DNA from 2 places in the Streptomyces sp. NPDC045695 genome. Region 2 is predicted to be linked to the other one. Evidence: predicted binding sites of a transcription regulator. Region 2 holds the regulator's gene; the other holds the start of a gene.
The links. Region 2 encodes HrcA, which represses chaperone genes, less so after heat shock. Its sites were predicted from a motif close to TTNGCACTCNGNNNNNCNGAGTGCNAA; they were not measured.
Positions count from the first base shown of each region.

Region 1 (9,331 bases), on a different contig from region 2:
TGTGCGTGAAGTGCCCGATCCGCAGGTCCGGCCGCAGCTCCCGCAGCTGCCCCGGGACCAGCGCGAGGTGGTAGTCCTGCACCAGGACGCACGCCTCGGGCGCCGCCTCCTCGGCCAGGGCCTCGGCGAAGGCGCGGTTGTAGGACCTGTACGACTCCCACCGGCGCCAGAACGCCGCGTCGAAGACCGGCTCGCGCGGGATGTCGTACAGGTGGTGGTGGGTGAACCACAGCACCGAATTGGCGATCCCGTTGTACGCGTCGTCGTACACCGTGGGATCGATGTCCAGCATCCGGACGCCCGGCTCGGCCACCCCCCGGCGGACCGCCTCCCGGTCCGCCTCCGACAGCGCCGCGCAGATCCACAGCGTCTGCGGCTGCTCCGCGAGGGCCGCCGAGAGCCCGGAGACGAGGCCGCCCCCGCCGCGCCGGGCGCTGAGGCCGCCGTCGGTGTCGAGGGTGTACGAGAGGGGGCCGCGGTTCGCGGCGACGAGTACTTGATGGGATGCAGCCATGTCGCGAACCTAGCCCGGGCCGGGCCCGCTCAAACCGTCCGCTGCGTCACGCCACGCGCCGCACCGCGTACTCCTTGACCCCCAGCATCGGCGGCCGCTCCTCGGTGTCCACCGCGTACGTCCGCGGCACGAAGCCCTCCGGCCCCCGCTCGAACTGCGTCAGCTCCGGCCGTACGAGGTGCCCGCGCGAGAGCCGCAGCAGGGCCGTGCGGTAGATCGCCGCGGCCATCCGGCCCAGCGCCTGTCCGTCCTGATGGCGGTGCAGGCGTACGCCCACGTCCACCTGGGCCAGCGCGTCCAGCCCGACCGTGTGCAGCGCGTCCACCAGGAGGCCCAGCTCGACGCCGTACCCGACGGGGAACGGCAGCCGCTCCAGCAGGGAGCGGCGTACGGCGTACTCGCCGCCCAGCGGCTGGACGAAACCGGCCAGCTGCGGCCAGTGGAGGTTGAGCAGGGGACGGGCCACCAGCTCGGTGACCCTGCCGCCCTGGCCGGGAGCGTCGCCCAGCGGGCGGTCGTACATCGCCTTGACGAACTGCACGTCCGGCTCGGTGAGCAGCGGCCCGACGATCCCCGAGACGAAGGAGGCCGAGAAGTCGCGCAGGTCGGCGTCGACGAAGCAGACGATGTCACCGCTGGTGGCCAGCAGCGAGCGCCACAGCACCTCGCCCTTGCCGTGCAGCGCCGGGATCCTCGGCAGGATCTCGTCGCGGTGCACCACCCGCGCTCCCGCGTCCGCCGCGACCTGCGCGGTCCGGTCCTGCGAGCCCGAGTCGACGACCAGCAGTTCGTCCACCAGGGGGACGGGCAGTCCCTCGATCAGCTCGCGCCGGATCGTCTCGACGATCGCGCCGACGGTGGCTTCCTCGTCGAGCGCGGGCAGCACCACGCTGACCGTGCTGCCTGTCGCCCGTTTCCGGTCGAGCAGCTGGTCGAGCGGTCGGTCGGCGGCTGACCAGGAGCGGTCGGCCAGCCAGCGCTCCACCTCTTCCAGCACTCTCGGCACTCCCTGTTTCGTCCCCTGTATGGACCAGTTTGTGATCCATCTCGCGGTTCGGACGGCTGTCTCAACCACCCGGGCCTTCGGTTACAGTCTTGAACAACGCGAAGGACCACCGCATGCCGGGGGTCCCCGCGAACAAACGCACCGGCGCGCCACAGAGCGCGTATGCCGGTGCCATACCGCTCATCCAGAGGGGCAGAGGGACACGGCCCGTTGAAGCCCCGGCAACCCTCCAGTCGGTTCTCGCGATGCGTTGTACGCATCCCCGCGAGGTCCCCGGCTAGGGAAGGTGCCAATTCCGTCTCATGGCGAAGTGCGCCATGGGGAAGATGAGGAGAAAGGGCCTCGCCATCATGGCTGCACAGACTGTTGCCACCTCTGTCGATCTCGGACCTGCCACCGGCCTCTCGTGCCGTGAGTGCGGTACCCGCTTCGAACTCGGACCCGTCTTCGCCTGCGTCGAGTGTTTCGGACCGCTGGAAGTCGCCTACGACCTTCCCACCGGTGACCCCGAAGCCCTGCGCGCCGCGATCGAGGCCGGCCCGAACAACATCTGGCGGTACGCGCCGCTGCTGCCCGTCCCCGCGGACGTGGCCTTCAAGCCGAGCCTGAACCCGGGCTTCACCAAGCTCGTGGACGCGGCCAACCTGGCCAAGGAGCTCGGCGTCACCGGCAAGCTGTACGTCAAGGACGACTCCGGCAACCCGACGCACTCCTTCAAGGACCGCGTGGTCGCCATCGCCGTCGAGGCCGCCCGCGCCTTCGGCTTCACCACCCTGTCCTGCTCCTCCACGGGCAACCTGGCCGGCGCCGTCGGCGCCGCGGCCGCCCGGGCGGGCTTCCGCTCCTGCGTGTTCATCCCGCACGACCTGGAGCAGGGCAAGGTCGTCATGGCCGGTGTCTACGGCGGCGACCTGGTCGGCATCGAGGGCAACTACGACGACGTCAACCGCTTCTGCTCCGAGCTCATCGGCGACCCGCTGGGCGAGGGCTGGGGCTTCGTCAACGTCAACCTGCGCCCGTACTACGGCGAGGGCTCCAAGACCCTGGCGTACGAGATCTGCGAGCAGCTCGGCTGGCGGCTGCCCGACCAGATCGTGATCCCGATCGCGTCCGGCTCGCAGCTGACGAAGATCGACAAGGGCCTGCAGGAGCTGATCAAGCTCGGCCTCGTCGAGGACAAGCCGTACAAGATCTTCGGTGCCCAGGCCGAGGGCTGCTCCCCGGTGTCGACCGCCTTCAAGGCCGGTCACGACGTGGTCCGCCCGCAGAAGCCGAACACGATCGCCAAGTCGCTGGCCATCGGCAACCCGGCGGACGGCCCGTACGTCCTGGACATCGCGCGGCGCACCGGCGGTTTCGTCGAGGACGTCAACGACGAGCAGGTCGTCGAGGCCATCAAGATCCTCGCCCAGACCGAGGGCATCTTCGCCGAGACCGCGGGCGGCGTGACCGTCGGCGTGACGAAGAAGCTCATCGAGAACGGGCAGCTCGACCCGGAGCTGACCACCGTCATCCTCAACACCGGTGACGGCCTCAAGACCCTGGAGGCGGTGGCCGCGGACAGCGGGCAGACCGCCACCATCCGCCCGAGCCTGGACGCCTTCCGCGCCGCCGGCCTGGCGTGACCTGACCAACCCCCTGCTCTACCGGAAAGGCAGTAGCGCCATGAGCGTCAACGTCCGCATCCCCACCATCCTGCGCACCTACACCGGCGGCAAGGCCGAGGTCCCGGCCGAGGGCGCGAACCTCGCCGAGGTCATCGAGTCCCTGGAGAAGAACCACCCGGGCATCGCCGCGCGCGTCCTGGACGACCAGGGCAAGCTGCGCCGTTTCGTGAACGTCTACGTCAACGACGACGACGTGCGTTTCGAGGGCGGGCTGGAGGCGGTGACGCCGGACGGCGCCGGTGTCTCGATCATCCCCGCCGTGGCCGGCGGCTGCTGAACTCAGCGGAATTCGACGGGGACCCGACGGGGACCCGACGGGAACGCGAAAAAACGTAATTGCCCCCTCCGCTAAAAGCGGAGGGGGCAATTCTGCTTGATTGGGCGCGGTAGAGTTGGGGAAGTCCCCTCCGCGGTTCTTGCCCGCCGCATATGAACGGGCCGCGTGAGGGTCGACATCGGGCCAATGTGCAAGCGCGGTATGGGGCTTTGGCGAGACATGTCGGGCCCGAGTTGCCCTGGAAGATGCCGGATTTTCACTCTATTTCAATGTTTCTCGGTGCCCAGAATTCTCGTCGGATTGACCTGTTGCACACAGCACTCGCGCAGATACATTCAGCCTCGGTCGACGCGTTCCGGCGCAAGTTCTGACCCGGGAGCGCGAAGTGCGTTCCCGCGCAAGGGCCAGTAATAGGGGAGTTAGGCATGGCTCAGGGCACCGTCAAGTGGTTCAACGCGGAGAAGGGCTACGGCTTCATCGCGGTCGACGGTGGTGCGGATGTGTTCGTCCACTACAGCGCCATCCAGATGGACGGGTACCGCACCCTTGAAGAGGGTCAGCGGGTCGAGTTCGAGATCTCGCAGGGCCAGAAGGGTCCGCAGGCGGACATGGTCAAGCTCGCGCTCGGCTAGTCCTGAAGCGATCGACCAAGACGAACGACCAAAGACCTACGAGGGGCCCACATCCTGGACACGGGATGTGGGCCCCTCGTGCGCGTGCCCGGGGCGGACGGGGGTGCGGCGCGGTCGACACCGGGGTGTTGGCCCAAGCCGCTTGCACTCGGAGGGGTCGAGTGCTAATCATTGGCGTTAGCACTCTCCCGGTGAGAGTGCTTAAAACGAGGACCGGGTCGGTGAGGCCCGCAGGGTCCGGCGGGAAGGAACCGCCGGGCACGCAGGCCGTCCGTCGCGGGCGCGGGCGCGGTCCGGGAGCAATCCACCGCTGTCCGGGAGGACCACTTCAGATGGCCAAGATCATTGCGTTCGACGAGGAGGCCCGCCGCGGTCTCGAGCGTGGGATGAACCAGCTCGCCGACGCCGTCAAGGTCACCCTTGGCCCCAAGGGTCGCAACGTCGTCCTTGAGAAGAAGTGGGGCGCCCCCACGATCACCAACGATGGTGTCTCCATCGCCAAGGAGATCGAGCTCGAGGACCCGTACGAGAAGATCGGCGCCGAGCTGGTCAAGGAAGTCGCCAAGAAGACGGACGACGTCGCCGGCGACGGTACGACCACCGCCACCGTGCTCGCCCAGGCACTCGTCCGCGAGGGCCTGCGCAACGTGGCCGCCGGCGCCAACCCGATGGCCCTCAAGCGTGGTATCGAGAAGGCCGTCGAGGCCGTCTCCGCCGCCCTGCTCGCCCAGGCCAAGGATGTCGAGACCAAGGAGCAGATCGCTTCGACGGCCTCCATCTCCGCCGCCGACACCCAGATCGGCGAGCTCATCGCCGAAGCCATGGACAAGGTCGGCAAGGAAGGCGTCATCACCGTCGAGGAGTCCCAGACCTTCGGTCTGGAGCTGGAGCTCACCGAGGGTATGCGCTTCGACAAGGGCTACATCTCGGCGTACTTCGCCACCGACATGGAGCGTATGGAGGCGTCCCTGGACGACCCGTACATCCTGATCGTCAACTCCAAGATCGGCTCGGTCAAGGACCTGCTGCCGCTCCTGGAGAAGGTCATGCAGTCCGGCAAGCCGCTGCTGATCATCGCCGAGGACGTCGAGGGCGAGGCCCTGTCGACCCTGGTCGTCAACAAGATCCGTGGCACCTTCAAGTCCGTCGCCGTCAAGGCCCCGGGCTTCGGCGACCGCCGCAAGGCCATGCTCGGTGACATCGCCATCCTTACGGGCGGCACCGTCATCTCCGAGGAGGTCGGCCTCAAGCTGGAGAACGCCGGTCTCGACCTGCTCGGCCGCGCCCGCAAGGTCGTCATCACCAAGGACGAGACCACCATCGTCGACGGTGCCGGTGACAGCGACCAGGTCGCCGGTCGCGTGAACCAGATCCGCGCCGAGATCGAGAACTCGGACTCGGACTACGACCGTGAGAAGCTCCAGGAGCGCCTCGCGAAGCTGGCCGGCGGCGTGGCCGTCATCAAGGCCGGTGCCGCGACCGAGGTCGAGCTCAAGGAGCGCAAGCACCGCATCGAGGACGCCGTTCGCAACGCGAAGGCGGCCGTCGAGGAGGGCATCGTCGCCGGTGGTGGCGTGGCCCTGCTCCAGGCTTCCTCGGTCTTCGAGAAGCTCGACCTGTCGGGTGACGAGGCGACCGGCGCCAACGCCGTGAAGCTCGCCCTGGAGGCCCCGCTCAAGCAGATCGCCGTCAACGGTGGTCTCGAGGGTGGCGTCGTCGTGGAGAAGGTCCGCAACCTCACCGTGGGCTGGGGCCTGAACGCCGCGACCGGCGAGTACGTCGACATGATCGCCGAGGGCATCATCGACCCGGCGAAGGTCACGCGTTCCGCCCTGCAGAACGCGGCGTCCATCGCGGCCCTCTTCCTCACCACCGAGGCCGTCATCGCCGACAAGCCCGAGAAGGCCGGCGCCGGCGCCCCGGGCGGCATGCCGGGCGGTGACATGGACTTCTGATCGACCCCTGGCTCCGGCCTCTGGTTGATCGGCTGTTCTCGTACCGAGGGCGGCACCCTCTCCTCGCGGAGGGGGTGCCGCCCTCGGGCCTTTTCCGGCCCGCTAGAAGCCAGTGGTGTCCAGTTCGAAGCCGAAGGGCTCCGGGACGGGCAGCGGCTCACCGAAGGACACCGTCTTGCGGGACCGGTACCCGTGCGGGGAGGGGTCCCAGAAGCAGGTGATCTCCGAGTCCTGCATGTCCACGACCAGGTAGACCGGCACGAGCCGGCCGTACACCTCCAGCTTCTCGTTCCAGTCGACGTCCTTGGTGGAGACGGACGTGAACTCGCCGACCAGCGACAGCGCCGCTCCGTCCGCGTACAGCCCGTCCTCTTCGAACGCCGCCTCGTCCGCGACGTACAGGTCCGGCCCGTAGCCGCGCTCCGACGCTGCGAATCGGAAGAGGAAGGGCGAGGTGTCCGCGAAGTGCCCCTTCGGGACGTGAGCCTGGAGCTGCTCGCGCAGCATTCGCATGCGGCGGGAATAGCGCAGTTGCGAAAACGGCGACACGACGATCTTCCCCCGGATGAGCTCGGCCTTGAAGCCGTCTGGCGTGTTCAGCTCCGCGACCGTGCGCAGGAGTGTCTCGAACGTCGGTGGTGCCGCCTGCTCTATGGGTGTGGTCACCGTCGTCCTCCGCGTGGTGTGCCGTGCACTGGGCGTGGGCTCCGTTCCAGGCTAGCGGCGTGTGGATGGCCCCGCCCGGGTGCCGAGACGGATCACCACCCATCGAGCGGTTTTGATTGACTGGGGACATGAGCGATCTGTTCGTCAAGATCTGTGGGCTGCGGACCGCGCACGACGTCGACGTGGCCGTGGCGGCCGGAGCCGATGCGGTGGGGTTCGTCTTCGCGCCCGGCAGCCCCCGTACGGTCGACGCCGCGACCGCGCGGGACCTCGCCCGGCGGGTGCCGGACGGGGTGCTGACCGTCGGGGTGTTCCGGGGGCAGCCGGTGGACGAGGTGCGCCGGTTCACCGAGGACAGCGGCGTACGGGGCGTGCAGCTGCACGGCGAGGAGGGCCCGGAGGACTTCGCGGCGCTGCGCGCCGGCGGCCGGACCCTGCTGCGGGCCACCGCCGAGCGCGTGGAGCGCTGCGGCGAGTACGGCGAGGACCTGCTGCTGCTCGACGCCCCCGACCCCGGCTCCGGCACGCCGTGGAACTGGGGCTCGGCGGACTTCACCGCGCCCGAGGGGCGCTGGCTGCTGGCGGGCGGTCTGAACCCGGGGAACGTGCGCCGGGCCGTCGAGGTCACCGGCGCGTGGGGCGTGGACGTGTCCAGCGGGGTGGAGCGGGAGCGCGGGGTGAAGTCGCCGGACCTGATCCGCGCCTTCATCGAAGCAGCGCGGGGCCAGGGTGGCGTCTAGGTCGTCCGTCCGACCGCGGGCGAAGTCCCCTCGGCGGGTGAGCCGACCACTTCACCCGATCACCACACGACGGGGCGCGCCGCAACACCGGGGGAGTTGAGAGCGCCCCGCCGGATGGTCGGCTAGACGGCTGCGCCGAAGGAGGACGCGGTGCCGTCCTCCTCGACCGACTCCACGAGTGCGGCCCCCCGCAGGGCCTCGGCCTGCTCGGGGGAGAGGCGGGCCGCGAAGCCGTTCATCGCGCTGCGGTAGACGTGGATCGGGGTGAGCCCGTACGCCTGCGCGACGACGGCCGGGTCGAGACCGGGGCGCACGGCCACGATGTACGTCGGCCAGTCGGCGGCCGGGGCCGCCTGAGGGGCGGGAGCGGGCGGGGTGGTGGAGGCGTGGGCGGGCAGGGCGGCTACGGCGGCCAGTGCGGCGGCGGCGACGGCCGTCGGCAGGGCCCAGCTCGGTCGATTGCGCATGGGGTGAGGCGACCACGTGCGGCCGGGCCGGTCAACGACGTCCGGGGGTGTGGCGGGGCACTGGAAGCGCACCGGCTGTGCGCCCGCTGAAGTGGGGGCGGGCCGTACGGGTGATCTTGGCGGGGTCCGCCGCGCCCGCGCGGCCCCGGCCCGCGCGGGCGCGGCCTTGACGGCACGGGGATGAGCGTCTCTGCAGCTCGTGCGACTGGGCGTGTTGACGAGCCCGCGGGTGATCGGCCAGATGGGCGGGATGGTTCAAGCAGCGCCGAAGGGGCGCCCGAAGGAAAGGGTGGCCGTCCCCACAGAGCGTTCCTCGCCGTGGGGGCGGCTCAGCCATGCCGACCTTCCACCCCCGTCAGGGAGTCCTTCCATGCGCCTGCTCGCACGCCTGGCCACCGCCGCCCTCCTCGCCGTGACCCCGGCCGCGGTCGGCACGGCCTCCGCCGCCCCGGAGCCGCCCGCGGCCCCGGCCCCGCTGATCACGGCGGCCCATGCGGTGCCCGGCAAGTACATCGTGACCCTCGCGGAGGACCAGGACGCGGCGAAGGCCGCGAAGAAGCTGGGCCTGAAGCCGTCGTTCGTCTACACGGCGGCGATGAACGGATTCGCGGTCCCGCTCACCTCGCTGGAGCTGACGCTCGTCCGCAACAGCCTGGGTGTGGAGAAGGTGGAGGAGGACGCCTCGGTCCAGGCCCCGCCGATGCCGACCGTCGGGGCGACGCGCGCTCCGTCGAATTCCTGGGGCCAGGACCGCATCGACCAGAAGGGCCTGCCACTCGACCAGAGCTTCACCACCCAGGGCAATGGCGCCGGGGTGACCGCGTACATCCTCGACACCGGCATCGACTACCAGCACGCCGAATTCGGCGGCCGTGCCACCTTCGGCTACGACGCGGTCGGTGACGGCCGCGACGGCCAGGACTGCCAGGGCCACGGCACCCACGTCGCGGGCACGGTCGCGGGCGCGACGTACGGCGTGGCGCGCAAGGCGAACCTGGTCAGCGTCCGCGTCCTGGGCTGCGACGGCACGGGCACCTTGTCCGGGATCATCGCGGGCCTGGACTGGGTGGCGAAGAACGCCAAGCAGCCCGCCGTGCTGAACGGCTCCCTCGGAGGGGACAAGTCGGACGCGGTGAACGACGCCGCGACCGCCCTGTCCGACGCGGGTGTCCTGCCGGTGATCGCGGCGGGCAACTCCGCGCAGGACGCGTGCGGCGTCTCGCCCGCGTCCGCCGCGCGCGTGGTCACAGTCGCCGCATCCAACCAGTGGGACGAGGAGACCTTCTTCTCCAACTTCGGCCCGTGCGTGTCCCTCTACGCGCCCGGCCAGGCCGTCGTCTCCGCGAAGCTCGGCGGCGGCAGCGTGGCCCTCGACGGTACGTCGATGGCCGCGCCGCACGTCGCCGG
Region 1 is NZ_JBWKJU010000003.1:417,737-427,067, reverse strand. Features, by position in the region: gene AC07DU_RS08280 (alpha,alpha-trehalose-phosphate synthase (UDP-forming)) at 1-514, opposite strand, end outside; gene AC07DU_RS08275 (glucosyl-3-phosphoglycerate synthase) at 561-1,511, opposite strand; SAM riboswitch class I at 1,698-1,853, shown strand; gene thrC (threonine synthase) at 1,871-3,145, shown strand; gene AC07DU_RS08265 (MoaD/ThiS family protein) at 3,186-3,464, shown strand; gene AC07DU_RS08260 (cold-shock protein) at 3,890-4,096, shown strand; gene groL (chaperonin GroEL) at 4,429-6,051, shown strand; gene AC07DU_RS08250 (Uma2 family endonuclease) at 6,154-6,717, opposite strand; gene AC07DU_RS08245 (phosphoribosylanthranilate isomerase) at 6,846-7,457, shown strand; gene AC07DU_RS08240 (protease inhibitor I9 family protein) at 7,580-7,924, opposite strand; gene AC07DU_RS08235 (S8 family peptidase) at 8,295-9,331, shown strand, end outside.
Region 1: groL (chaperonin GroEL) is a predicted target of HrcA. The motif match lies at 4,274-4,300, and genes of this name have one in related genera.

Region 2 (9,331 bases):
ACCGCACGCACACGCCGGGACGGCCGCAGGAGTGCGTCGCCGAGGCGCGCGCGGCCGGCTTCGAGCACGTCAACCTGGACCTGATCTACGGGACCCCGGGCGAGTCCGACGAGGACTGGCGGGCGTCCCTCGCGGCGGCGCTGGGCGCCGGGCCGGACCACATCAGCGCCTACGCGCTGATCGTGGAGGAGGGCACGCAGCTGGCGCGGCGGATCCGCCGGGGCGAGGTCCCGATGACGGACGACGACGTGCACGCCGACCGGTACCTGATCGCGGACTCGGTGATGGCCGAGGCCGGCTACTCCTGGTACGAGGTCTCGAACTGGGCCACCTCGCAGGCCGGGCGCTGCCTGCACAACGAGCTCTACTGGCGCGGCGCCGACTGGTGGGGCGCCGGGCCGGGAGCGCACTCGCACGTGGGCGGGGTGCGCTGGTGGAACGTGAAGCACCCCGGCGCGTACGCCGCCGCCCTGGCCGAGGGCCGCTCCCCGGGCGCCGGACGCGAGCTCCTCTCGCAGGAGGACCGGCGGGTCGAGCGGATCCTGCTGGAGCTGCGCCTGGTGGACGGCGTCCCGTTGTCGCTGCTCGCGCCCACCGGGCTCGCGGCGTCCCGCCGCGCCCTGACGGACGGACTGCTGGAGCCCGGCCCGTATGAGGCCGGGCGGGCCGTGCTGACCCTGCGCGGGCGGCTGCTGGCCGACGCGGTGGTCCGGGACCTGGTCGACTGACCAGATCCCGAGGGGAGGGTCAGCCCGGGTAGTTCTCCCGCCAGGGCTGGTAGTACGGGTTGTCCTGGCACTCGTTCATGATCTCGACCTTGCGCACCTTGTCGACCGGGCAGACCGCGACGATGAAGGAACGGTCGATGCCACCGGGGAAGGCGACCTCCACCTGGGAGGCCCACTTGTGGGTGTCGCCGATGGTCTGGTTGACGTCCACCCCGCCGGGGGCGTCGATGTAGTAGTTCCAGCCGCTCTTCCACCACGTCTTGTACAGGTCGTGGTCGTAGGTCGTGGAGACGTACGGGGAGGGCTGGTTGACCAGTACGTACTGCTCGATGTCGTACTGCCCGGTGAGCGTGTCCTTCGGGTGGAAGCCCTCCTCGAAGACGGTCGACGGCGGACGGCTGTCGGCCCGGTAGAGCTGGTTGCAGTTGGTGCGCCAGGCGGGGGCCGGGGTGATGCGGTCCAGGTCGGCCCGCTGGTCGGCGGCGGCGAAGAGGTGGTCCTCGACGAGCGGGCAGGAGTTCGCCGGAGCGGCGTGCGGGGCGGCCGCGGGGGCCGCGTTGGCGGAGGCGGACGGGAGGAGCGCGGCGGCGAGCGCGGCGGCGACGGCGAAGCGCCGCCACAAGGCAGAGGTGATCATGATCAGCACCCTTGCCCCGCGTGGTCGGCAGTACACGCACTGTCACCCGAAGGTGAGTGTGTGCCGGCCCTGCCTTGACGCCCCGCCCCACCAGACTTTCCCTAGGGAGCCGTCACGAAGTCGATGAGCTCCTCGACACGGCCCAGCAGGGTCGGCTCCAGATCGCGGTACGAGGTCACCCGGGACAGGATGTGCTGCCAGGCGGCCCCGGTGTTCTGCGGCCAGCCCAGGGCCCGGCAGACGCCCGTCTTCCAGTCCTGGCCGCGCGGGACCACCGGCCATGCCGCGATCCCCAGCGCGGACGGCTTCACGGCCTGCCAGACGTCCACGTACGGGTGGCCCACGACCAGCACGTCCGGCGAGGTCACCGACGCCGCGATGCGGGACTCCTTCGAGCCCGGCACCAAGTGGTCCACCAGGACCCCCAGGCGGGCGTCGGGGGCCGGGGCGAACTCCGCCACGACGGCCGGGAGGTCGTCGACGCCCTCCAGGTACTCCACCACGACGCCCTCGATGCGCAGATCGTCACCCCAGACCCGCTCCACGAGCTCCGCGTCGTGCCGGCCCTCGACGTAGATCCGGCCCGCCCGGGCCACCCGGGCCCGCGCGCCCGGCACGGCGATCGACCCGGACGCCGTACGGGAGGGCGCGGACGGGCCCCGGGAGGGGCGGACCAGGGTGACGACGGCGCCCTCCAGCAGGAAACCCCGCGGCTCCATCGGGAACACCCGCCGTTTGCCGAAGCGGTCCTCCAGGGTCACCGTCCCCGCCTCGCAGGCCACCACCGCGCCGCAGAAGTCCGTACCCGCCACCTCGACCACCAGGTCGGGTTCGGCCGGCACCTGCGGCACGGCCGCGGGTCGCTTCCACTGCGGGGTCAGGTCGGGGGAGTACTCGCGCATCCGGCCGACACTAGGAGAGCCGCGGGCGTCATGCCCCCGACACGCCGAAACGGGCGGCCAGTGTGGCGCGTTGCGCACGCACGAAGTCCGCCCCGACCACCGCACCGTGACCCGGCACGTACAGCGCGTCGTCCCCGCCCAGCGACAGCAGCCGGTCCAGGGCGGCGGGCCACTGCCCGGGCACCGCGTCCGGGCCCGCCAAGGGCTCGCCCGACTCCTCCACCAGGTCCCCGCAGAACACCACCTCGCGCTGGCCCGGCACGAAGACCGCCAGGTCGTGACCGGTGTGCCCGGGCCCCACATTGGCCAGCAGCACCTGCACCCCGCCCAGCTCCAGCGTCCACTCGCCCGACACCGGATGCCCGGGCGCCACCAGCAGGTCCACCGCCTCGGCGGCCTCCGCCGGCGCCAGCCCGTGGCGCACCGCGTCCGCTCGCAGCTCGTCGCGGCCGGACGACAGCAGCGCGGCCAGTCCGACCGCCCCGAACACCTCGGCCCCGGAGAAGGCCGCCGCGCCCAGGACGTGATCGAAATGACCGTGCGTGAATGCGATATGGGTCACGCGCCGACCCGTCAGGCGCTCGGCCTCGGCCCGCACCTGCGCGCCCTCCCGCACGCACGAACCGGGATCCACGAGGAGCACCGAATCGTCCCCCACCACCAGTCCCACCGTGCAGTCCCACACCGGGAGCCGTCGCCGGCCGGCCCGTCCGGTCAGCCGTTCCCAGCCCGCCTCTTCCCAATGCACGTCCATACGGCGACGCTACCTGGCGGGCCTCCCTTGCCAGGGGCTCACCGCCCGGCCGTACACTGAGCGGGGGATGTCTGGCACTCGAACGCCCAGAGTGCCAACGACCACGGCAGTAACGACCACGGCCGTACACGGCAACGGACCACAGCTGGAGGTGTGCGCATGCTCAGCGAACGCAGACTCGAAGTGCTGCGCGCCATCGTCCAGGACTACGTCGGGACGGAGGAGCCGGTCGGCTCCAAGGCGCTCACCGAGCGGCACCGGCTCGGAGTCTCGCCCGCCACCGTGCGCAACGACATGGCCGTGCTGGAGGAGGAGGGCTACATCGCCCAGCCCCACACCAGCGCCGGCCGGATCCCCACCGACAAGGGCTACCGCCTCTTCGTCGACCGGCTGGCGGGGGTCAAGCCGCTGTCGACGCCCGAGCGGCGGGCCATCCAGAACTTTCTCGACGGCGCGGTCGACCTCGACGACGTCGTCGGGCGTACGGTGCGGCTGCTCGCGCAGCTCACCCGTCAGGTCGCGGTCGTCCAGTACCCCAGCCTGACCCGGTCGACCGTCCGGCACGTGGAGCTGCTCTCGCTGGCTCCCGCGCGCCTGATGCTCGTACTGATCACGGACACCGGCCGCGTCGAACAGCGGCTGATCGACTGCGCGAGCCCCTTCAGCGAGACCTCGCTGGCCGACCTGCGCGCCCGGCTCAACAGCCGCGTCGTCGGCCGGCGCTTCACCGATGTGCCCCCACTCGTCCAGGACCTCCCCGAATCCTTCGAGGCCGAGGACCGCGGCACCGTCTCCACGGTGCTGTCGACCCTCCTCGAAACCCTGGTCGAGGAAGCGGAGGAGCGGCTGATGATCGGCGGTACCGCCAATCTCACCCGCTTCGGACACGATTTTCCCCTGACGATCAGGCCGGTGCTCGAAGCGCTGGAGGAGCAGGTCGTGCTCCTCAAGCTGCTGGGCGAGGCCAACGAGTCGGGAATGGCCGTACGGATCGGGCATGAGAACGCCTACGAGGGACTGAACTCCACGTCGGTCGTCTCGGTCGGTTACGGTTCGGGCGGCGAAACAGTCGCCAAACTCGGCGTGGTCGGACCGACCCGCATGGACTACCCCGGAACGATGGGAGCGGTACGCGCAGTGGCACGTTACGTCGGACAGATCCTGGCGGAGTCGTAAGTGGCCACGGACTACTACGCCGTTCTCGGCGTGCGCCGCGACGCATCGCAGGACGAGATCAAGAAGGCCTTCCGGCGCCTCGCGCGTGAACTCCACCCGGATGTGAATCCGGACCCGAAGACGCAGGAGCGCTTCAAGGAGATCAACGCGGCCTACGAGGTGCTCTCGGACGCCCAGAAGAAGCAGGTCTACGACCTCGGCGGCGACCCGCTGTCCGCCTCCGGCGGTGGCGGCGGCGCGGGCGGTTTCGGGGCGGGTGGCTTCGGCAACTTCTCCGACATCATGGACGCCTTCTTCGGCCAGTCCTCGCAGCGCGGCCCGCGCTCGCGGACCCGGCGCGGCCAGGACGCCATGATCCGCCTCGACCTGGAACTGGACGAGGCGGCCTTCGGGACCACCAAGGACATCCAGGTCGACACGGCCATCGTCTGCACCACCTGCTCCGGCGAGGGCGCGGCCCCCGGTACCTCGGCGCAGACCTGCGACATGTGCCGCGGCCGCGGCGAGGTCTCGCAGGTCACCCGGTCCTTCCTGGGCCAGGTCATGACCTCGCGCCCCTGCCCGCAGTGCCAGGGCTTCGGCACCGTGGTCCCGACCCCGTGCCCCGAGTGCGCGGGCGACGGCCGGGTCCGCTCCCGCCGCAGCCTCACGGTCAAGATCCCGGCCGGTGTCGAGAACGGCACCCGCATCCAGCTCGCGGGTGAGGGCGAGGTCGGCCCCGGCGGCGGCCCCGCCGGCGACCTGTACGTGGAGATCCACGAGCTGCCGCACCCGACGTTCCAGCGGCGCGGGGACGACCTGCACTGCACGGTGACCATCCCGATGACGGCGGCCGCGTTGGGCACCAAGTGCCCGCTGGAGACGCTGGACGGGCTGGAGGAGATCGACATCCGGCCCGGCACCCAGTCCGGCCAGGCGATCCCGCTGCACGGGCGCGGCGTGACCCACCTGCGCGGGGGCGGGCGCGGTGACCTGATCGTCCACGTCGAGGTCACCACCCCGAGCAAGCTGGACGCCCAGCAGGAGGACCTGCTGCGCCAGCTGGCGAAGCTCCGCGGCGAGGAGCGGCCCACCGGCCAGTTCGCGCCGGGTCAGCAGGGGCTGTTCAGCCGCCTGAAGGACGCGTTCAACGGCCGCTGACCGGCCCTTGAGCACCGCCACGAGCCCGGCCCGGGGATTCCCCGGGCCGGGCTCGCCGCATCGGGCCGGAGCCGGCCGGATGCGGACCGGACGAGGACCGGACGAGGACCGGACGAGGACCGGAGGGCGGTCGTCCGTCACCTCGGGAAGCGGACTATGCCAGGCGAATGCCGTGATTCGGCCCGCTGAGCGGGACATGGCACGATGCAGTCCATGTCCATGTCCACGGCACCGAACGGTCTCTCCCCCCACCCGATCGTGCAGGCTCCCATGGCGGGCGGCGGCTCGGGACCGCAGCTGGCCGCGGCCGTGTGCGAGGCGGGCGGACTGGGCTTCCTGGCCGGTGGCTACAAGACCGCCGACGGGATGTACCAGGAGATCAAGCAGCTGCGGGCGCTGACCCGGCGCCGCTTCGGCGTCAACCTCTTCATGCCGCAGACCGGTTACGTGGACCCGGCCGCCGTCGAGGCGTACCGCGGGCAGCTGGCGGGGGAGGCGAGCTGGTACGGGATCTCCCTCGCCGACGAGGAGATCATCGGCACCAGCGACGACGGCTACGACGCCAAGCTCGCCATCCTCCTCGAAGACCCGGTCCCGGTCGTCTCCTTCACCTTCGGCTGTCCCCCCTCCGCGACCCTCGCCGCCCTGCGCAAGGCCGGTACGTACACGGTCGTCACGGTGACCTCCGACGACGAGGCCCGTACCGCCCAGCAGGCGGGCGCCGACGCCGTCTGCGTCCAGGGCGTCGAGGCCGGCGGCCACCAGGGCACCCACCGGGACGACCCGCAGGCGGACGGCACGGCCGCCGTGGGGCTCCTCGCGCTGGTGGCGCAGGTACGGGAGGCCGTGGCCCTCCCGATCATCGCCGCGGGCGGCCTGATGCGGGGCGCGCAGATCGCGGCGCTGCTGGCGGCCGGTGCGGAGGCGGCGCAGCTCGGGACGGCCTTCCTGGCCTGCCCGGAGTCGGGCGCCGCCCCGGAGCACAAGAAGGCGCTGACGGATCCGCTGTTCGTCCGCACCGAGCTGACCCGGGCCTTCTCCGGACGGCCGGGGCGGGGGCTGGTGAACCGCTTCATGCGCGAGCACGGGCCGTACGCCCCGGCCGCGTACCCACAGGTCCACCACCTGACCTCGGGGCTGCGCAAGGCGGCCGCCGCGGCCGGGGACGCGCAGGGCATGGCCCTGTGGGCGGGCCAGGGCCACCGGCTGGCGCGGGCGCTGCCGGCCGGGGAGCTGGTGGAGGTGCTGGCGGCCGAACTGGCCGAGGCACAGAGCACGTTGAAGACCAGACAGATGAGGAGTGCGTCATGACGGCCCCGGTGTTCGTGGTCGAGGAGGTCCCGGCGGGACCGGAGTTCGTCCTGGACGGTCCGGAGGGCCGGCACGCGGTGTCCGTGAAACGGCTGAACCCGGGCGAGGCGGTGGTCCTCACGGACGGTCGCGGCGGCTGGGCCGAGGCCGTCGTCAAGGCCGCGGAGGGCAAGGACCGGCTCGTCGTGGCCGTCTCCTCGGCCGGACAGGAACCGGAGCCGCCGGTCCGCATCACGGTGGTCCAGGCCCTGCCCAAGGGGGACCGGGGCGAGCTGGCCGTCGAGACGATGACCGAGACGGGCGTGGACGCGATCGTGCCCTGGCAGGCGTCGCGCTGCATCACGCAGTGGCGCGGCGACCGGGGTGCCAAGTCCCTGGCGAAGTGGCGGGCCACGGCCCGGGAGGCGGGCAAGCAGTCCCGCCGGGTGCGTTTTCCGGAGGTGGCCGAGGCTATGTCCACCAAGCAGGTGGCGGCGCTGCTGGCCGGCGCCGACCTGGCGATGGTGCTCCACGAGGACCGCGACACCCCCTCCGGGGCCCTGGCCACGGCCGAGCTCCCGCAGAGCGGCTCCGTGGTGCTCGTGGTCGGTCCGGAGGGCGGGGTCTCCCCGGAGGAACTGGCCGTCTTCGCCGAGGCGGGCGCCCGCCCCTACCGCCTGGGCCGCTCCGTCCTGCGCACCTCCACGGCCGGAACGGCCGCCACCGCCGTGCTCCTGGCCCGCACGGGCCGCTGGTCCTGACCCGCTGGGTCTGAAGGGGACGCCCGCGGCAGCGCCCCGCTGGATACGATGCCCGAACCGATCAACGTCACGGAAGGCGAAGCAATGGCCGGGGAACCGCAGGCCGACTGCCTGTTCTGCAAGATCGTCGAGGGGCACGTCCCCGCGGACGTGGTCCGGGAGAGCGAGACCACGATCGCCTTCCGGGACATCAACCCGCAGGCGCCCACGCACGTGCTCGTCATCCCCAAGGCGCACTACCCCGACGCGGCCTCCCTGGCCGCCGCCGAGCCGGGCGTCGTCGCCGACATACTGACCGAGGCCGGGCGGATCGCCGCCGACGAGAAGATCGACGACCACGGCTACCGGGTCATCTTCAACACCGGCGCCGGCGCCGGCCAGACCGTCTTCCACGCGCACCTGCACGTCCTCGGCGGCCGCGGCCTCCAGTGGCCCCCCGGCTAGACGGACGTGTCCGTACGCGAGTTCGTGGTCCTGGGCACCGCGAGTCAGGTGCCCACCCGCCACCGCAACCACAACGGCTACCTCCTGCGCTGGGACGGCGAGGGCATCCTCTTCGACCCGGGCGAGGGCACCCAGCGCCAGATGCTGCGCGCCGGGGTGGCCGCGCACGACATCAACCGGATCTGCATCACCCACTTCCACGGTGACCACAGCCTCGGCCTCGCCGGGGTGATCCAGCGGATCAACCTCGACCAGGTCCCGCACCCCGTCACCGCGCACTACCCCGCCTCCGGGCAGAAGTTCTTCGACCGGCTGCGGTACGCCACGGCCTACCGGGAGACCGTGCCGCTGCGCGAGGAACCGGTGGCCCGGGACGGGGCGCTGGCGCAGGGGACCTCGTACGTCCTGGAGGCCCGGCTGCTCTCGCACCCGGTGGAGTCCTTCGGCTACCGGATCACCGAGCCCGACGGGCGGCGCGTGGTGCCCGAGCTGCTCGCCCGGCACGGGATCAAGGGGCCGGACGTGGGCCGGATCCAGCGCGAGGGCCGGCTGGGCGAGGTCACCCTCGACGAGGTGAGCGAGCCGAGGCCCGGACAGCGGTTCGCGTTCGTCATGGACACCCGGCTGTGCCCCGGCGTGGACGCACTCGCCGAGGGCTGCGACATGCTGGTGATCGAGTCGACCTTCCTCGACGAGGACGAGCGGCTCGCCACCGACCACGGCCACCTCACCGCGGGGCAGGCGGGGCGCGTGGCGCGGGACGCGGGGGTGCGCCACCTCGTGCTGACGCACTTCTCGCAGCGCTACACCGACCCGGCGGAGTTCGAGCGCCAGGCCCGCGCGGCGGGATACGAGGGCGAGCTCACGGTGGCCGCGGACCTGGTGCGCGTGCCGCTCCCGAAGCGGGGCTGAGGCCGGGCGGCGCCGCCGCCGGGGCGCCGCCCCCGGCGGGCCCGGTCCCCGGCACGCCGACGGCTGGACCGATGGATGATCTGGGCCACACTGGGTTTGGTCCTGTCGCGCGTGGGCAGGGCTGCCAGCTTTCCGCCGGAAACCCATCGGGGAGTAGACGTGACCAGTAGGGACTACGACAGCCGCTCAGCCCCGGTGGACCCGCTCGGTCCGCTGCGCGATCCCCAGGAACCGGGCTGCGACGTCTTCCTGACCGGCACGGTCTTCCTCGACATCATCTTCACGGGCCTGGACTCCGCGCCGGTACGCGGTACGGAGTCCTGGGCGCGCGGCATGGGCTCCAGCCCCGGCGGCGTCGCCAACATGGCCACCGCCCTGGCCCGGCTGGGCCTGCGCACCTCGCTGGCCGCGGCCTTCGGGGACGACCACTACGGCGAGTACTGCTGGGACGCCCTCGAACAGGGCGAGGGCATCGATCTGTCCATGTCGCGGACCATCCCCGGCTGGCACAGCCCCGTCACGGTCTCCATGGCCTACGAGGGCGAGCGCACGATGGTCTCGCACGGCCACGAGGCCCCGCCCCCGGC
Region 2 is NZ_JBWKJU010000008.1:302,270-311,600, forward strand. Features, by position in the region: gene hemW (radical SAM family heme chaperone HemW) at 1-728, shown strand, start outside; gene AC07DU_RS17400 (ADP-ribosyltransferase) at 748-1,365, opposite strand; gene AC07DU_RS17405 (DUF3097 domain-containing protein) at 1,467-2,267, opposite strand; gene AC07DU_RS17410 (MBL fold metallo-hydrolase) at 2,296-3,021, opposite strand; gene hrcA (heat-inducible transcriptional repressor HrcA) at 3,181-4,197, shown strand; gene dnaJ (molecular chaperone DnaJ) at 4,198-5,337, shown strand; gene AC07DU_RS17425 (nitronate monooxygenase) at 5,557-6,648, shown strand; gene AC07DU_RS17430 (16S rRNA (uracil(1498)-N(3))-methyltransferase) at 6,645-7,388, shown strand; gene AC07DU_RS17435 (histidine triad nucleotide-binding protein) at 7,473-7,832, shown strand; gene AC07DU_RS17440 (ribonuclease Z) at 7,839-8,744, shown strand; gene AC07DU_RS17445 (PfkB family carbohydrate kinase) at 8,904-9,331, shown strand, end outside.